3 regions of the Alteromonas sp. CI.11.F.A3 genome follow, and region 1 is predicted to be linked to each of the others. Evidence: predicted binding sites of a transcription regulator. Region 1 holds the regulator's gene; each other region holds the start of a gene.
The links. Region 1 encodes FNR, which switches genes on or off when oxygen is low (the NO sensors DNR and NnrR bind a similar motif). Its sites were predicted from a motif close to TTGATCTAGATCAA; they were not measured.
Positions count from the first base shown of each region.

Region 2: a site for FNR is predicted at 4,757-4,770, ahead of hemN (oxygen-independent coproporphyrinogen III oxidase). Genes of this name have one in related genera too.
Region 3: a site for FNR is predicted at 1,793-1,806, ahead of R1T43_RS01475 (high-potential iron-sulfur protein). Genes of this name have one in related genera too.

Region 1 covers NZ_CP136708.1:2,551,984-2,558,492, forward strand. Annotated here, with positions in the region: gene R1T43_RS10950 (heavy metal translocating P-type ATPase) at 1-378, shown strand, start outside; gene ccoS (cbb3-type cytochrome oxidase assembly protein CcoS) at 380-595, shown strand; gene R1T43_RS10960 (sulfite exporter TauE/SafE family protein) at 582-1,241, shown strand; gene fnr (fumarate/nitrate reduction transcriptional regulator Fnr) at 1,291-2,031, shown strand; gene uspE (universal stress protein UspE) at 2,129-3,052, shown strand; gene ttcA (tRNA 2-thiocytidine(32) synthetase TtcA) at 3,255-4,196, shown strand; gene R1T43_RS10980 (patatin-like phospholipase family protein) at 4,197-5,198, shown strand; gene R1T43_RS10985 (DUF2987 domain-containing protein) at 5,190-5,825, opposite strand; gene R1T43_RS10990 (glucosaminidase domain-containing protein) at 5,822-6,509, opposite strand, start outside.
Region 2 covers NZ_CP136708.1:2,189,688-2,196,196, forward strand. Annotated here, with positions in the region: gene R1T43_RS09435 (molybdenum cofactor biosynthesis protein MoaE) at 1-320, shown strand, start outside; gene modA (molybdate ABC transporter substrate-binding protein) at 302-1,315, shown strand; gene modB (molybdate ABC transporter permease subunit) at 1,316-2,008, shown strand; gene R1T43_RS09450 (ATP-binding cassette domain-containing protein) at 1,987-3,168, shown strand; gene hemN (oxygen-independent coproporphyrinogen III oxidase) at 3,273-4,640, opposite strand; gene R1T43_RS09460 (SGNH/GDSL hydrolase family protein) at 4,880-5,683, shown strand; gene R1T43_RS09465 (DsbA family oxidoreductase) at 5,772-6,410, shown strand; gene R1T43_RS09470 (XdhC/CoxI family protein) at 6,407-6,509, shown strand, end outside.
Region 3 covers NZ_CP136708.1:330,602-337,110, reverse strand. Annotated here, with positions in the region: gene R1T43_RS01490 (exonuclease domain-containing protein) at 1-613, opposite strand, end outside; gene R1T43_RS01485 (CPXCG motif-containing cysteine-rich protein) at 815-1,006, shown strand; gene R1T43_RS01480 (flavin reductase family protein) at 999-1,697, shown strand; gene R1T43_RS01475 (high-potential iron-sulfur protein) at 1,954-2,247, shown strand; gene R1T43_RS01470 (amidase) at 2,340-3,998, opposite strand; gene R1T43_RS01465 (substrate-binding periplasmic protein) at 4,278-5,045, opposite strand; gene prmA (50S ribosomal protein L11 methyltransferase) at 5,322-6,203, shown strand; gene dusB (tRNA dihydrouridine synthase DusB) at 6,439-6,509, shown strand, end outside.

The DNA of each region.
Region 1 (6,509 bases):
GAGCAAAAGTATTCTCAAGTGCACACTTTGCAAAAGCAAGGTCGCAAAGTCATGATGATGGGCGACGGTATAAATGATGCCCCTGTTCTTGCTAGCGCAGATGTGGCAGTTGCCGTAGGAAACGCCACCGATGTAGCGAAAACGGCTGCCGATGTTATTTTGCTAGGCGACAGTCTACTGTCTGTCCCCACCTTATTTTCAGTGGCCCAACAAGCAAAACGCAAAATTCAGCAAAACATCGCATGGTCGGTAGGTTACAATATTATTATTCTCCCCTTTGCGGTGTCAGGGTTACTCTCTCCCTGGATGGCCGTGGTTGGCATGTCACTCAGTAGTATTATTGTGGTCACCAATTCAACTAGGTTATTAAGTAAATAATATGAGTATCATTTACGTATTAATTCCCATCGCTATCATCATTGTTGCGTTGGCGCTGGTTATCTTTTTCTGGGCGGTAAAAACCAATCAGTTTGAAGACCTTGATAGACAGGGCTATAGCATTTTGTTTGATGATGATTTGTCAGGTGATGAAAAGAAACTAGCCGAGCAACGTAAGCAATTGCAACAACGCAAAGAAACCAATGACAGAGATTAATATATTCTCTGCCTTTTTCATTGGCATTGCTGGCGGCGTGCACTGTGTGGGTATGTGTGGCGGCATAGTTGCTGCACTACGCACAGTAACACCAAGTAATGAAGCCGCTTTGCCCTACACCCTTGCTTATAATTTTGGCCGTATCCTCAGTTATACGTTAGCCGGTGCTATTACAGGCGCTGTTGGCCAAATGGCCACCGAATTTGTGCCAATTGCTAAACCCGTTTTGTCTTTAATTAGTGGCATTATGCTGCTGCTTTTAGCGTGTTATTTAGGTAAGTGGTGGCAAGGCTTAAATTACATTGAAGCAATGGGGCGCGGATTATTTAAAGCTATTCAGCCCTTATCTAAACGCTTCCTACCGTTCAAAAGTCCAGTCTATGCGCTCCCGTACGGTTTTATATGGGGCTGGCTTCCCTGCGGACTGGTTTATTCAACACTTACATGGTCATTAGCATCAGGCTCTGCCATTGATGGCGCAGCTATTATGCTCTTTTTCGGGTTAGGCACCCTGCCCACCTTGCTAGCGGCCAGTGCAGGTAGTCAGTACCTTATAGCCGGTTTTAGGCACCCCGTGGTAAGGCAATGCTTTTCAGGAATATTGGCTATTTACGCGCTCTTTTTAATTTATGCAGCAATTTCATAAACAAAAGAGTAAGATTATATTAAGTCGACCCTATTTATAGTTTGAACCTATGAGCAAAGGAAGCCAATTCTCAATTCATTGTCAAAATTGCAGTTTCAGTCACTTATGTTTGCCCGTTGCGCTAAACAAGACTGAGATTGAATCTTTAGATGATATTATTGAGCGAAAGAAACCCCTTCACAAGAGTGATTTACTGGTAAAGTCGGGAGATACATTTAACTCTCTTTACGCAGTACGCACCGGCTCTTTTAAGTCTTTCGTCACCAACTCAGATGGTGAAGAGCAGATTACAGGTTTTCACTTTCCTGGCGATATTATCGGCTTTGACGCATTACGGGAAAACAAGCACCAAAGTTATGCTCAGGCATTAGAAACTGCGATGGTGTGCGAATTACCGTATGAAACCCTAGACGAGATGTCAGTTCAGTTCCCCAAGTTAAGACATCAAATAATGAGTTTTATGAGTGCGGAAATTAAACAAGATCATGACCTCATGATGTTGCTTAATAAGCGCTCAGCAGAAGAACGCCTATTGTATTTCCTCTCACAGCTTTCTCAACGTTTCGAAGAGCGTGGATTTTCAAACAAAGAATTTCACCTTACGATGACGCGAAATGAAATCGGAAACTACCTTGGTTTAACTATTGAAACCATTAGTCGCCTACTAAGCCGTTTTCAAAAAGAAAATATTATTCAGGTGGACGGTAAACTCATTACTATTTTAGATTTTGATGAGATGTCACGACGTTTATCGTCTGTGGTTGCACCTAATATTGCCTGTAATAGCTAATCTTCAAAGCTTTTGATCTAAAACAAGTTACGTAATAGCAAATAGGTATTACACTTAAATTGTAGCAACCAAAATTCTAACGATGTTTGGAGGGGTTATGATTAAGTATGAACGTATTTTAGCGGTCATTGAAGCCGATAGAGATACTCAACCTGCGCTTAGCCGTGCATACGAACTTGCCAAAAAGACAGGGGCTTCTGTCACCGCCATGCTGGTGGTTTACGATTTATCTTATGATATGACTACCATGCTCAGCCCTGATGATCGCGAAGCAATGCGCGATGCGGTCACTAAGGAACATGCGGGTTGGTTACGTAAAACCCTTAGCGATTTAGGGTTTGAAAAAACCGATATTGTTGTTGAATGGAACAACCGCGCCTTTGAAGCTGTGGTGCATTATGTAATAGATAACAATATAGACTTGGTTGTTAAAGCAACCAAACGCCATGACGATTTAGCTTCTGTTATTTTCACTCCAACAGACTGGCACCTACTTAGAAAATGTCCCTCCCCCGTATTGTTGGTAAAAGACCATGAATGGCCCGACAATGGTGAAATTATTGCGGCAGTCAATGTAGGCAGTGAAGACGACGAACATGCGCTACTCAACGACAAAATCACAGTCATTGCTAACGATTATGCCGCGCTACTCAGTGGCAACGTAAATTTGGTTAACAGCTATCCTGCTACACCGCTTAATATCGCGATTGAAGTTCCGGAGTTCGACCCTGATACGTACAACAACGCAGTAAAGCACCATCACGAACTTGAGATGAACAAACACAGCGAAAAGTATGCTATTGATAGTGAGCGCTGTTACGTTAAAGAAGGCCTACCTGAAAAAGTGATTCCAAGAATAGCCAAAGATATAGATGCCGAACTGGTGATCATAGGCACGGTTGGCCGAGTTGGTATTTCTGCGGCCCTTATAGGTAACACTGCTGAACATGTTATAGATGAGCTGGTGTGTGATGTACTGGCAATAAAACCAGACGGCTTTATTTCGCCTCTTTCACGCTAATAGATAAACATTTAAACACAGTCTGTTGGCACGGTTCGCTAGCGTAGCTTTGTAGCTTGAAGCGCTATTGGTTTTAGCCTTTAGCGCTATTGGCATTTTGTAGCAGCCCGTGCCAACAAGATACAAAAAATCTTAACCTCACACATTCAATTTTACTTGATTACTGTATAATGGTTTTTTTCGCAGTAACCAAGCTATTGATATGACCAGTGCAGGCACAAACCGTGCGGACGCTCCGTTAACCGCGTCTCAAAATAAACAAAAATACAGCTTTAACAAGCTACAAAAGCGACTTCGTCGAAATGTAGGCAAAGCGATTGCTGATTTCGGCATGATTGAAAACAACGATAAAGTCATGGTGTGCTTGTCTGGCGGTAAAGACAGTTACGCTATGCTTGATATTCTTATGTTTTTAAAGCGCATTGCGCCAATTCATTTTGACATTATTGCGGTTAACCTCGATCAAAAGCAGCCAGGATTTCCAGAGCACGTACTTCCTGAATACCTTGAAAGTGTGGGGGTAGAGTACAAAATCGTAGAAGAAGACACCTACTCTATTGTTATGGATAAAGTGCCAGAAGGTAAAACCACGTGCTCACTTTGTTCGCGATTACGTCGCGGCATTTTATACAGCACGGCAAAAAAATTAGGCGCCACTAAAATTGCACTCGGTCACCACCGTGATGACATGCTAGAAACCTTCTTTTTGAACATGTTTCATGGCGGTAAGCTTAAATCAATGCCACCGAAGTTGGTAAGCGATAATGGCGAGCATATTGTGATAAGACCTCTTGCCTATTGCACTGAAAAAGACATTCAGCGTTATTCTGATGCCGTAGAATTTCCAATCATTCCTTGCAATTTGTGCGGCTCTCAAGAGAATTTGCAGCGTCAGAACGTTAAGGCCATGCTACAAGATTGGGATCGCCGTTTCCCTGGGCGTATTGAGTCTATGTTCAGTGCGCTTCAAAATGTAGCGCCTTCGCATCTGGTCGATAAGAATTTGCACGACTTTAAAGGCATCTCTACACAGAACGGTCCAGTGGAAGATGGTGATATTGGTTTCGATCCACCCAGCTTTGAGTCACCCAGTGAGCCTACTGACGACACGGTTCAAGTTATCAATTTGATGGAATCAAACTAAATGAAAATAGGTCTAGCATTAGGTGCGGGAGCTGCAAGAGGTTGGACCCACATTGGTATTATTCAAGCATTAGAAAAGCTAGGTATTAAAATTGACGTGGTGGCAGGTTGTTCTATTGGAGCCTATGTTGGTGCTGCCTACGCCAGTGGCAAATTAGAAGGCCTTAAAGAGTGGTCTTGTTCTTTGTCAGATTGGCAGGTGCTTGCTTTGATGGGCGTTGGCTTACGTAGAGGCGGCATTGCTAGCGGGCAAAAAGTGTTTGATAAGCTTGCTAGCGAGTTTTGTGCCCCAACCTACGAAGCAATGGAGAAGCCGTTCGCTTCAGTGGCTACCGATTTGTACACAGGTCGTGAAGTGGTGTTTAGTTCCGGTGAGATTGGCAATACTATTCAAGCTTCGTGTGCTATTCCTGCCCTATTTGCCCCTGTAGCCCATGGCGATCGTTGGTTAGTAGATGGTGCGGTAGTTAATCCGGTGCCTGTTAATCTGTGTCGTCAGCTTGGTGCCGATTTTGTTATTGCCGTGAACCTGAATGCTGATTTCAGGCCCCTTAGGCTTGAGAAACTACGTCTAGATCACGAAGAGAATCAAAGGAAAACAGAAGACTTCTTCACTAAAAGCCAAAACGTGCTTAAGCAGTGGTTCTCACCTGATAGTAAAGATAAAGAAGAAACTGAAACCGACACCGAACATAGCGAACAAAACGAAGGCATTGCTAGCGAAGCTATTGAAGCCATAGAAGAAACGATTTCGCCGCCGCCAAATAAAGTCCCTAGAGGTAACCCTCCAGGAATTTTAAGTGTGATGAGTAGTTCGCTAGAGATACTACAAGCAAGGGTGACACGTTCACGTTTAGCGGGCGATCCGCCAGATATTCTTATCGAACCCCAACTAACCGACGTGGGTATTATGGAATTTCACCGTGCACAAGAGCTATGTGAAAAGGGTGAACAAACTATCACCCGTATTGCTGAGCAAATTAAGTATCAGCTATTAGCTTGATGCCATAGCGGTAACACGAAGGGGGGCTTTCGGTAGCGTAAGCCCTTTATTTTCGTTAATTTCACCTTGTTCTAAGTGAAGTATGCCGTTATTAATATGCAGGCCCTCTGGGGTTATATAATCCAGATTTTTATCATCAAATTGCAACATCAACCCTTTCACCGTTGGCATTAAGAACGACAAGAAACTGCCCATTTCATTAAAGAAAGCTTCATATTGGCCATAAATAAAATTCAGCTCTTCTTTTGTGTAACTGGCGGTTAGGTAGCTGCTTTTTGTTTCTAGCTGCACCGACATATCACACACATTAGCCGCTTCAGTTAAATCTATTCGCACGTAAGCATTTGCTAATTTTAGCGCTTTTTCTGTAGGTACAGTGAAGCGGTACTCATCGCTAATCTCTAACGGCATAGTTTGTTTGTCAGTGACTATTTCAGCATTGTTAATTTCACATAAACGCCCTTCACCAACACGCAGAAAACCAAAAGCGAATTGCAGGGCTTGAGTATCTTCGTTATCCAGTTTTTTTACGTGGCTATAAAAGCGGCTGTATTCAACATTAACCATTTCGGCGGCAACGCTAGAGGTGAGTAATGCGCCTATAAGCGCGCAAGCTATACGTTTCATTCAGTTAAGAACTCCTGGTTAAACCGGATCATGGTTTGTAATTCGTCTACATAGGCCGCGCCACGCTCAGAGTAGTTCATTAACCCCTCTGCCAAGGCGACGCCTGTAATGGGGATTTGATTTGCCCTTAACCGCTCTCTGATTTCTCGTAAATCGGTGTAGGCATCGTGCCTATTAAGGTTTCGCATATAAGTATAGGTAGCGCGAGAAAGGCTTGAAAACTTGGCTACCTCGTGCGTTGCGCCGGCATTTCGTTTACCTGGTACAAAGCCACAGCCTTTCACAAAGCACCATATACCAAAGAAGTTATAGCCTTTTTTGGCAAAACGACTGGTGCCCCATGCCGACTCATTCGCCGCTTGAACCAGCACCAATTCAGCAGGCAAAATATCAATTTTATGCAGCAAGGCAAGCAAGCGAGAGGTTAGCGGTTGGTCTGCCTTTACTCGGTACTCAGTTTGTAGCCACTCAAGACGGCTAATATCATCGTCGGTTAGCGGCTCTTCGTTTAAAGCCTTACGATACAAGGTTTGTATGTAGTGTCTAAGCGTAAGTAAATATGCATTTTGTTTTTCAACTTCAGGGCGTAAGTAATCAAAAAAGGCAGTCTTTTTTTCTTTAACGTCGGTATAAGCAGAAAAATCGGGAACAGGTTTAGTCGCTTCAGGTGTTTCAGGAATATCT
Region 2 (6,509 bases), 360 kb from region 1:
GCATTGAGCTTGAGCATTACCCTGGCATGACAGAGCAAGCCTTAACCGACTTAGTGCAACAAGCCATCACTCGATTTTCGCTAACCTCGGCAGGCGCGGTGCACCGTGTTGGCCGATTGTATAACGACGAGCAGATAGTATGGGTGGGTGCAGCCGCACCCCATCGCGCCGCGGCCTTTGAAGGCGCTAACTTTCTAATGGATATGCTTAAGCAATCTGTCCCCTTGTGGAAAAAAGAGTTTACCCGAGATGATTCACGTTGGGTTGAGGTAAAAGCCTCAGACGACAAGGCCGCTTTGGCGTGGTTACGAGAAAAATAGAAATGGCGGTTAGCGCAAAGATACTTGCTTGTTCACGAATAATACCCGCGAGTTTGAGCACGGGAGTAGGTAAACTTATAGGCAGCGCGGGTACGTTTCTGTCTGTTGTCTTTTTTACTCTGAGCTTTGCTTGCAATGCGGTAGTATCAAACACGTATCTTGAGTCGGATAATGATTCCGCTAATTATGGCAAAGCAGTGCCCATCTTGTCTTCGCCATTACGGGTAGCAGTAGCCGCAAATTTTGCCAAGCCCTTACGAAATATCGCCAATGATTATTTTAAGAAAAGCGGGCAGGAAGTCAGCATTACCGTTTCTTCCAGTGGAACCCTATTTGCACAGCTTACCCATGGTGCACAGTTCGATGTATTCCTCTCTGCCGATACTGCTAGGCCAAATGCGCTGGTAGAAGCCGGGCGTGTTAACGGTGAAGATGTGCATGTTTATGCTAAAGGTAGGTTGGCCTTTCTGTCATCGAATACCACAGCTTCAACACCTAATTTTACCGCTGCTTCCTTGGCTGGGAAAAAGCTGGCTATCGCAAACCCTAAACTTGCTCCTTATGGCAACGCAGCAAAACAGTATCTTGTTAATACCAAGCAATGGAACACTGTTTCCCCGCATATTGTGATGGGGAAAAACGTACTTCAAACCTATCAGTTTTTTACTACAGGTAACGCCGACTATGCCTTGGTGGCATACTCACTTACACTGACAGATAAGCAAATTAATGAGGCTGGTGGGCGTGCTGCTACGGCATTGCTCATTCCCGATACCCTGCATCAGCCTATATTACAAAGCCTTGCGGTTACTGCTGCCGCCGATAGAAAAGCCGCAGCGTCAGCATTTTCTCGTTATTTATTGTCGTTAGAAGTACAGGAAACCTTACCCAATTGGGGTTACCAACCCGCTAATGATTCACCACCGGTTAGCGGAAATTCGCGTATTAGTGAGAGCAAGAAAGTAGACAACAGTGCCACTAGAGGCTTACCGTAAATGCTAGAGAATAACGCCTTTGCCGCAGTAGGCTTAACCCTAAAATTGGCGTTTTTAACCAGTGTGCTATTAATGGTACTGGTTACGCCTTTGGCGTGGAAGTTAGCAAATTGGCAGCATAAATTAAAACCCGTGTTTATGTCGGTGCTTGCATTACCCTTGGTACTTCCGCCCACCGTGCTCGGGTTTTACCTGCTGGTGGCGTTTTCGCCGCAAAGCCCAGTAGGGGAAGGGTGGCAATGGCTCACCGGCCATCAACTTGCGTTTAGTTTTGATGGCTTAGTAATAGGCTCTTTTATTTACTCGCTCCCTTTTGCGTTACAGCCGCTGTATAGCGGCTTTACTCAACTCGATAAACGGTATGTTGAAGTGGCGCATTCATTAGGTTTTGGAAAAATTGAGACGTTTTTTCGCATCATACTCCCCATGTGCAAAGCGCCGTTTATAGTGGCATTTGGCCTTAGCTTTGCCCATACCATAGGTGAATTTGGTGTGGTGCTAATGATTGGAGGCAATATTCCAGGTGAAACCCAAGTGCTCTCAATTGCGTTGTATGAGCATGTTGAAGCCTTAGAATATGGCCAAGCACATGCACTTTCGTTAGGGCTACTGCTGTTTTCATTTTTGCTGCTTACGCTGCTGTATCGCTTTAATGGAAAAGGAGGGCAAGGTTGGAGTTCAATGTCTCGTTAGTAAACCGCATTAGTGCGAAAGCCGTGTTGCCAGATTCCATGCAAGTTGTGGGTATTACCGGGCCGTCAGGTGCCGGGAAAAGCAGCTTGCTTCGCGCGTTAGCGGGGTTCGAGCCTGAAGCGACGGTAAGTGTTAATTGGTTTGGCGAAGGCGCTAAATCAATAGCTAACGCTAAAGCGGGTTCAGCTACAAAGACGGTAAACGCGATAAACAAAAATAGCGCGCTTGCCCCCGTGCGAGTGGGCTTAGTATTCCAACAACCTATGCTATTTCCTCATGTAAATGTAAAAGGTAATTTAGCACTGGCGCAACGTCATGCAGGCAGCAAAGCGTTAGCGCTAGAGCATGCCCTTGCTGGGTGTGAGTGCGAACACTTGTTGCATAAATCAATAGATAGCCTTTCAGGTGGCGAAGCGCAGCGAGTGGCGTTAGCGCGAGCACTAGTTAATGGGCCAGATGTGTTAATGCTTGATGAGTCGTTAAGCGCATTAGATGCTACGTTACGCAGTAAAATCCTACGATTTTTAGTAAAAACCTGTGGGCGCTTAAATATAAAATTGATCATGGTGTCTCACGATGTTCAAGACTTAGCCTTATTTTGTGATGGGCTAATAGCTATTGTAGATGGGGTGGTAGACGTAACCGGCTCAGTAGCTTACGTTATGGCAAAAATCGCCAGCCAAGGTAGCGTAGAAAATCCCTGTGCCATATTAGAAGGTGAGATAATTCGAAACTCGGATGATTTTCCTCACCCGTTTACTCGTTTAAACGTAAGCGGCAATATATTGTACGCTAAAGCGACCGTTCAAAGTGATAACGAACAAAATAACTACACTGAACATGGGCTAAACTCGAACCCGCGTCAAGTGCGAGGAAAAATAGCCGTTTTTGCCAGTGAAGTGAGTATCGATACCAATACACAAGTGAACGTACCCTCTAGTAGTATTTTGAATGCGCTACCGTGCGAGGTGGTGAAAATTTATCACCCTAAAATACTGCAATCAAACAACCCGCAATCTAACAGCCAGCAACTTCAAACCGCAATCGTAATACTTACCCACGGTGATCAAACGCTATATGCCAGAGTAAGTACTTTATCGATTGAAAGGTTGAAACTTGAACCTGGTTTGTCCGTGGTGGCCAGGTTCAAACTTCAGTAGATGTGCAGCGCGCTTTAAAGCGAGGCGTTTGATATTTCCGCGATCTAAATTCCCACGACCTCCATTCTCGCGATATAAATCCTCGCGATCTGAACTCCTGCTTCCTAAATCGCAGTAGAATAGCGCGAGATATGATGGTCTTTATTAAGGTAAGCATCAAACCTTGCACATATTGCTCTTATGTAAATCCGAGACTTATCTGGAACACTAATATAACGGTCGCTAAGCTCAATAATACCGTCGGCCACCAAGGATTTAAGGCTTGTTAATTCAATACAGAAATAGCCATTGAAGTTAATATCGTACTTATCTTCAATGTCTTTTTTGTCTAAATACAAATTGCACATTAAAGACATGATCACATCTCGGCGGATACGATCGTCTAAGCTTAACGCAATGCCATTGGCCGTTAGCGGTGAGTCGTTATCTAACCGGTTATAATAGTCTTTAAGTTGCTTAGGGTTCTGACCATACGCATTGCCTATTGTGCTAATAGCCGATACACCTAAACCAAGTAAGTCACTGTTTTTATGGGTAGTGTAGCCTTGAAAGTTTCGGTGTAATACATGGTTGTGCTTAGCCATGGCTAAAGTATCACTGGGTTTAGCGAAGTGATCTAAACCAATCATCTCAAAACCTGTTTTAGTAAAGCTCTCTACTGCCATTTGGTGCAGTGCCGCTTTTTCATCAGGGGTAGGTAGAGTATCTAACGGTATTTTTCGCTGGGCTGCGAACCTATCGGGTAAATGGGCATAACTAAAAAGAGAGATTCGGTCGGGAGACATGGCTTTTACCGCCACTACCGTGGTGCGAAACTTCTCCATAGTTTGTTTGGGTAAACCATAAATCAAGTCTAGATTAACCGAGGTATAGCCTATGTTTTTTGCACTAAACACTAATTTTGCAATGTGAGCCGTACTTTGAACCCGATTGATAGACTGCTGAACATCCACATTAATATCTTGCACACCGAAGCTAACGCGGGTGTAACCTAACTCATTTAAATCCTCTAAGTAATCACAAGTCACATTTCTAGGATCTAACTCAATCGAAAACTCTGCATCACTGGAAATAAGAAAGTGTTTCTTAATCAGATACATTAAATAGGTATGTTGTATTGCTGAAAGGAAGCTAGGAGAACCTCCACCTAAATGAAGCGCTACCACTTTTTTATCTTTATATAGCGACTTTTTCGCTACCATCTCTTTTTCAATATAGCTAAGGTAATGGTCGGCTTTTTCGTTGTGGCGGGTCACTATTTTATTGCAGCCACAGTAATAGCAAAGCGCTTCGCAGAAAGGGATGTGAATATACAAACTTATGGTATCGGCACCGCAGTTTTCAGACGCGCTCTCTAATAAGCCGTCATTCACCGCCTCAAATTTAAGTGCAGTAGGGTAAGAAGTGTAACGTGGCGCCTGTTGTGCATACTTTGTAATTGTACTTGTGGCTTGTTCAATTGGCGAATTCATAGTTATCTTCTGCTTAGTTTGCTAGTAAAGTAGCGAAAGACCCACATACACGGTGTCTTTCTTTCGTGTTAAACCCATTTCATCATTAATAGTAATGCAAACTAGTAAGGTGTTTATTGATCTCGTTCAAGGTTTTGCTCTTAAACATACTCATTATAGTCAGTTTTCCAATTTTGCTAGTGCAAGGCTTGCGGGTAAGGAAAAAAACGCTCAAATTACCGGAACCTACGGGCAGTAGAGTGGGCTGTTGCCATTGCATTAACAAGGTCGCGAGCAAAGCAGATTTTAAAGACCATGCGCATTCAAAATCTTCATTGGCGTTATTAATTGCGGGAGATTCCGCCGCCGCTGGTGTGGGAGTATCTACCCAAAAACAAGCACTATCTGGGTGGCTAGTGGAAAGCTTATCAGCAAATTACTGCATTAATTGGGAGTTAAAGGCCAAGACAGGAGCTAACAGTACTGATTTGTTATCCATGTTGCAGCGGGCTAAACCAAACTCTGAACCTACTGTTGATTCTAATTCAACGCCGCCTTCACTACTTACTTCTACGCAAATACTCAATTCTACCTATGACTTCCACACGCCTATTGAATGCAGAGCGTTTGACGTGGCGGTAATTTCAATAGGGGTTAATGATGTTACTGGTTTTACTTCTTTGCGGAAGTGGCGTAGCAACCTAACGCAAATAATTGAAATACTAAAAGCGCGATACCAGTGTAAGTTTATTGTATTTACTGCGCTGCCTCCCATGCACGAATTTCCCGCGCTACCTCAACCATTACGGTGGGTATTAGGGCAAAAAGCGAAGTACCTTAATGCAGCCTTGCTAAAGCTGGTGAACAAATATCATGGGGTTAACGTACTCACCCTAACGCTAAATCCAATAGATAATAGCCAATCAAACAACACACACAATTACATGGCCGATGACGGTTTTCATCCGCAAGTTGCGGGCTATCATCTGTGGTCTAACGCTGTTGTGAAGTTAGTGAACGAAGAACTTGATGAATTGGTCGGTAAAAATAGCCATGTTGGTTGAAGCTGGAAGGTTCACCCCTACAATGCATTATTCATTTATCAGGTGTTGAAAAAACAACAATATTTAACGGCTTCGCGCTGGAGGTGCAATGAAAAAAGTAACAATAGATATGGTGTCAGATGTAGTTTGCCCTTGGTGCATTATTGGTTACGAACGTCTACAAAAAGCCATCGCGCAATTAGACGATATAGAAGTAACCATTCAATTCCACCCGTTTGAACTTAATCCGAACATGCCGCAAGAAGGCCAAGACGTTCGTGAACATATAATGGAAAAATACGGGCTTACACCAGCACAAAGCGATCAAAACCGACAACAACTTATTGATGCAGGTGCATCAGTTGGTTTTGAGTTTGATTACTTCGACGGCATGCGCATGGCGAATACCTTCAATGCACACCAAGTGCTGCACTATGCAGGGGAAAAAGGTAAGCAAGAAGCGCTAAAATTACGCTTGTTTGCCGCATATTTCAGCGAAAGAAAAAACGTGAACGATACTGACGTGTTAGTAAGCGAAGCCGTGTCTGTAGGGTTAAACGAGCAAGAGGTACGTGAACTTTTGGCTAATCAAACTTACGCCGATGTGGTTCGAGAGCACGAGAACTTATGGTTGCAACGTGGTATTCAAAGTGTGCCTACTTTTGTGATTGGCAATAATGGTGTTGCAGGCGCACAAGACCCAGACACTTTAGCGCAATTTATTGTGCAAGCATCAACCGAGCAATGAGTAACCAGCTAATACACCTTTTAGCCCAGTGGCATCCGCTAAAGGATTCTCACCAGTGGGTGCTGGGGCTTATTTATAAAACGGAAGGCTCTTGTTACA
Region 3 (6,509 bases), 2.2 Mb from region 1:
CATCTGCTTTACTGTCGAAACGGGTAATGTCTGACACCGAATCGCCCCGCGTACGCATGACGCCTAAGTCGCGCATAGAGAATTGATTTAGCCTACCTTTGGTATTGCCAAAATAAAGGAATAATAAAAATTTTAGCGGTGCATCAAACAAACACACTAAGTAGGTATGTTCATTTAACCCTTCAGGCCAGCCATGCTGATTGATACAGGCTTCTAAGCGCGAGACAAGCACGGGCTTAGTTAATGATGCCAAACCTTGAGTGGCACCGTATTCACCTAACAACCTTAAAATCGCGTCTTTAGTCAGTACGCCTGCAATATCTTGTAGCGAAGCATGGTGCAAATCGCCGAACCACTTAGCTTCAATCAGTTCATCAATTTGCTGCTGAGGGTTCCCTATTTCTGCATAAGAAAACTGTGATCTATCAATGACCGCATATTTACGATTAGCCGCACGCACGATGATGCATTGCTTATCAGCATCTAACTGGTTAAAGCTTTCTATAAAGTCACGCGCGTTATCGCTTAACAACGCAGCATTCGCCCCTTTAAAGAATGCTAAGAATTCAAAAAAGTGGGCTAAGTAATATCGTGGTGGCAAATCTTTTCGCATTATAAAACCAAACTATTGCATACTTGATTAGTGTATATTTATACAGCCCTATTATTCAACCTTTTCCCTTTTTATTTCATGCGTGGGTGCACGGGCTTTTGCGTAGTGGTTTGTTAAGTCACAATGCTAAGTTGGCAGTCAATCCAGTTTTCTACTTTACTCGTAATAACTATCACAACGTAATTCACATACGAGGAAATCATGAGCTTAACGAGATCGATGGAATTCTCTTGCCCTTATTGCATGGCAGCCAATGATGTAGAAATTGACGAGGTTAATGATGTTGGTCAGGTGCAGGTACTTGATTGCCAAGTATGTTGCCAACCTATTGAACTTGGCGTCTATCAACAAGGCGAAGACTTAAATATTATTGCGGAGCAGGAAAATGCCTGACAGTAGTACCCACTTTTCGTTGCAAGACATCAATGCACTGCCACAACGATATCGCGCCAACTTTATAAATAGCTTATCAGGCTTTAAATCTTCCTCTTTACTTGGCACTACCGATGGCCGATTCAACAACTTAGCGATTATTAGTTCTGTGGTTCATGTGGGGGCCAACCCACCATTGCTGGGCATTATTATGCGTCCGCACACTGTACAGCGAGATTCTCTATCCAATATTAAGCAGCAAGGCGTGTTCACGTTAAATCATGTTCACACGAGCTGGACTGACAAAGCGCATCAAACGTCTGCGCGGTACGATAATGGAGTGAGTGAGTTCGAAGAGGTTGGGCTAACGCCCTGGTTTAGTGACACATTCAGCGCGCCTTACGTTAAAGAAAGCGCAGTAAAGATGGGCTTGAAAGTAGAACAGCATTTTACGTTGTGTAATCAAACCGAAATGATTATAGGTGAAATTCAAGAGGTCTTTATAACTAAGCGAAGCAATGCACCAAGCGCTGCCCTTGAAAATACCAATCCAAAAAATGCTATCGCCGAAGATGGTTATGTTGATATTGAATCATTGCAAACCTCGTGCATTTCGGGGCTAGACACTTATCACAGTACGCATAAGATAGCCCAATATGCTTATGCTAAACCCAACGAGCCTTTAACAAAGACGAGCATAACTAAAAAATAATTCATGTTTAGCAACTGGCGCATAAATTAACGGCGCGTATATGCCATATAACATTGATTTTGCTAGCTGTTCAGGCGTTGTTCAGGTGGCAACAGTTAATCTATATCAACAAATCTTTATTGCTTTGTATTAGATCCAAACGCCACGGGTTATAGTATAATTAGATTATTCAAAACCTGCCTTGCGGCAGGTTTTTGCGTTTTAGGCGCTGAGTAAAAAAGAATCATTATCGTTATTATCTCAATTGGAGAGAATTATGAAGTCTGTAAACCGTCGTGACTTTCTGAAATTGTCAGGTACATCTTTGATAGGTCTAACGTTAGGAAGCGTTGCGTTACGTGCTAATGCGCAAGAACAATTACAAGCAGATGATCCAAGCGCGAAAGCATTAAACTATACTGCGGCGTCTACTGTAGACGGTGCTAAATGTAATAACTGCATGTACATTCAAGGTGCCGACGGTGAACAACACCGCCCTTGTGCCATATTCCCTAACAAATTGGTTAATGCCAATGGTTGGTGTAGTGCGTGGGTTAAACGCCCAGGCTAATAACGCGAATTATTAAAAGAGCCCCAGTCTCGCGCACATATGAAGCGACACTGGGGCTTTTTTTTGCAATTACATTAAGCTGTTTAAACTAACTACAGCCCTTTCACAGCCTTTAACAACTCGGGGTTATGTAGGCGGCTTGGTAATAAACCAGGCTTTATATACGCCCCATGCTTCGCTTGAAATATACTGCCAATGCGTAACACTTTTTCATCGTACCATTGCTTGCCAATAAAGCTGATCCCCACCGGAAGATTTTTAACCTCACCCGCGGGCACTGTAAGGTGCGGGTAACCTGCAATAGCCGCCAAATACCCAATACCAATAAAGCCCATTGGGGAGTGATCGCCATACACGCCATCAATCAGAAAAGCGGGGCTATTTGAAGGTGCCACAAGTACATCAACCTTGTGCTCTGCCATTAAGGCATCAATACCATTCTGTTTAGCGGTTTCCCTCACTAGCGCTAACGCTGAGGTGTACTTTTGGCTCTTGGTATCGTCTGTGTTCACGGCCTTTTCGAATATATCTTGATTAAATAGCGCGAGCTCTCGAGTGCTAGCTTGATTGTAAGTGATAAGTTCCGACAAGCTGCGCACAGGAATATCCGCAGGGCTATTTTCAAGGTATTCGTTTATCGTGTAATGAAACTCGCTGAGTAACACTTGATAAGAGTCTGCCCAAAAGCTTTCAGGTTGTTTGAAATCGCTAATTTCCACCATTTCAGCACCTGCAGCAGTTAAGCTACTTAGGGCTCTTTCATAAGTAGAAAGCACATGAGGGTTATCACCTTGACGATATCGCACAACGCCAACGCGCACGCCTTTTAAATCGGTCGCTAACATGCTTTGCTGCGGTGCGCTAAGCATATACTTGCTAGCGTCTTTAGTGGCGCTGTCTTTAGGATCTACACCTGCCATCACTGAAGCCATTAACCATGCATCGTTAACGTTTGCGGTCATAGGGCCTGCAGTATCTTGGGTATACGAGATGGGTACAATGTGGGTACGCGATAATAGCCCAACGGTGGGTTTAAAACCTACAATACCGTTCATTGAAGAAGGGCAAATAATAGAACCGTTGGTTTCAGTGCCCACCGCTAAAGATGCCAAACGCAATGCCATCGCAGCACCAGAACCAGACGAAGAGCCACATGCACTACGAGACAACATATGCGGGTTTCGGGTTAGCCCGCCTACGGCGCTCCAACCACTAATAGAAGATTCAGACCGAAAGTTAGCCCATTCAGAAAGGTTAGTTTTACCTAACACAATGGCGCCCGCAGCTTTTAGGCGAGCCACAATAGGGGCATCTCGCTTTGTATCATTATTAACAAGCGCCATCGCGCCTGCGGTAGTCGGTAGCTCGCTGGTTTCAATATTGTCTTTCAGTAAAACAGGCAGACCAAACAGCGGCCCTTTTCGCATTCTATTTTTACGTGCCAAATCAGCCGCTTTTGCCTCTTCAATAGCATTGGGGTTAAGTGCCAAAATACTATTTACATCACCATCAAGCTTTTCGATGCGAGCAAGATAGCCTTGCACTAATGCCTCAGACGACAACTCTCCTTCAGCAATAGCTTGTGCTTGCTCTAATGCAGATTTATCTAACCAAGACGTAATAGATGCAGAAATAGTACCTTCGTCTGAATTTTCAACTGAACTATCAACAGCCGCATCTTTTGTGGTCGACTGCGATGGTGCACATGCTGTGCAAAGTAATATAGCGGCGTAAAAAAGCGTAACCCTCATGTGGTTCATCCCCAAGTTCTTAAGATATCTGCATTTTAGTTTTGAATATCTTAGTAGTGCATAGAAACGATTACTACGCAATACGTTGCTAACTAGGTTCAAACCTTCATTTTATTCGGCAAACGCGACAAATGAAGACATAACAGATAGAAATACAAGCCTTATTGCTGTGATTGAGGGGCTTGGGTTATGGGGCTTTGATTATGAGGCTTTGGTTATAAGGCGGGGAGTTTGAAGATAGTAAGTAGAAAACCGCGAAGAGCGACTATTCAATGAAGCTTAATTCAGTTTTTTAGCAGGTTGTGCAGGCAGTTCTTCAATAAAATTAAATAGACCAAATTCATCAAGTAAAGATTGGTAGCGCCCGTCTTTTATAAATTGAGCCAATACGCTATTAAACTCGTTTCTTAATTGCTCGTCAGGAATGGCCGCACTGTAGGAGGAAACAGGGAACAACTCATGTATTTTTGTATCGTATTGCTTTTCGACAGGCAACTGATGTTTAACGTATTGAAAAATATTTCTATCAAGCACCGCAACATCCACACTGCCAAGCAGTAGCAAATTGACCTGCCTTTCTTGTTGAGCAAGCTCCATATAGTTTTTTTGATGGGCTAGTGTATTTTTAAACTCTTCACCTAATACCGATATTGCCGTTTGAAAAGCAATCACGCTATGGCCGAGTAAGTCTTCTATTTCGTTAATTTCCAAGTTTCTGTCAGTACGGCTTACCGCAACATTTTGATAATAAACGTAGGCATCAGTCAGTATAGCTGGGTCAATATCGTGGCCAGGGTTTAAGGTTAGCCCTATATCCATCCCGCCTTTTTTCACTAGGCTGGCGGTACGGCCAAAGGGAACATAAATAGGCGACATGTCATGCCCCATTTCCAGCAATATTGCCCGCACTAGTTCTAACTCAAAGCCTGAATCTTGTTCTGAGATAACATAGGGAGGTTTTGTCCAACCCACGACCACTTCAATTTGCTTTGCAAATGCGGCGTGTGAAGAGAACAAAATAATTAAAAGTACAACAATATAGTGCATAAGGCGAAATGGTAATGGAACACGTATTAACTATAAACACTTGCCAATAAATAACCATTCGCCAAAAGACTTAATGATTTCAAAAACCCTTTAAAAACAGAAGTTAAGAAACATGCGCTTTATACTTAAGTTTGATAAAAAAAGACGCTTTCACATGAAAATACTGGATAAAACGCCCAAACGAACGGCTAATTCGCGCGTTACTGCCAGCATTATGATTTCGCTTTAACTAGCCAAGCGGTACAATATAGCCAAACCCTTTGAACATGTGTGAATATGGCCTGGCTACAGTTACGAATAAATACCTCCTCAGAATATGCTGAATCAATTGGCGATATGCTTAGTGCCAATGGTTCGCAAGCTGTAACCTACGTAGACGCGAAAGACACGCCTATGTACGAGCCCAAGCCCGGCGAAATCATGCTGTGGCCCGACACGCAAGTGGTAGGTTTATTTGAAGCTACCGATGACATGAAAGCCATCATCAAACGATTAGGCAAAGCGCGCATTCTTGGTTCAGATTTTAAATACAAACTAGAGCCCCTTGAAGATAAAGACTGGGAGCGTGAGTGGATGGATAACTTCCACCCCATGCAATTTGGTACCCGCTTGTGGATTTGCCCAAGCTGGCGTGATGTACCAGACCCTAATGCCGTGAACGTTATGCTAGACCCAGGTCTTGCCTTTGGAACGGGTACTCACCCTACTACTGCCCTTTGCTTACGTTGGTTAGACGGTATAGACGTTGCCGATAAAGTGGTTGTGGATTTTGGTTGTGGCTCAGGCATTTTAGCCCTAGCGGCACTTAAATTAGGTGCTAAACGGGTAGTTGCTATTGATATCGACCCGCAAGCCCTTCAAGCCACACAAGAAAATGCCCGCCGTAACGGTGTTGAAGATAGACTGGATGTATTCTTGCCCGCTGATCAGCCCACACTAGAGGCCGATGTAGTGATGGCGAATATATTGTCTGGGCCACTTCTAGAGCTTCAAGATGTTATTTCATCTTACTGCAAACCGTCGGGCTTACTCGTCCTTTCGGGCATTCTTGCCGAACAAGTAACCAAAATTGAAGCTGCCTACACCCGAGATTTCGCCCTTGATGAGAGTGCGATTGATGGAGAATGGGCACGAGTGTCTGGTAAAAAACACGCCTAAATGTAAATTTTTTGTCTTTCAATGCCTTTCAATTCGCGGCCTTTAAGAGAATTGCACAAAATTCACTCTGCAAAACAGTGATAGATAGCTAATGTTACAGTTTTTTTTCACTGTCAAGCCCATAGAGTGAAATTTTGTGTGATTTTTAGCCTTTTCAAGTATTGCGAAAACACGTACACTTAGCGCCCCGTTTTAGCCGGGTGTATAAATTCTGTGCAGTTCTAGATGGCGAAATATGCGAATTGGTCCCTACACGTTAGACAACAATTTGATGCTAGCACCAATGGCTGGCGTGACTGACCGTCC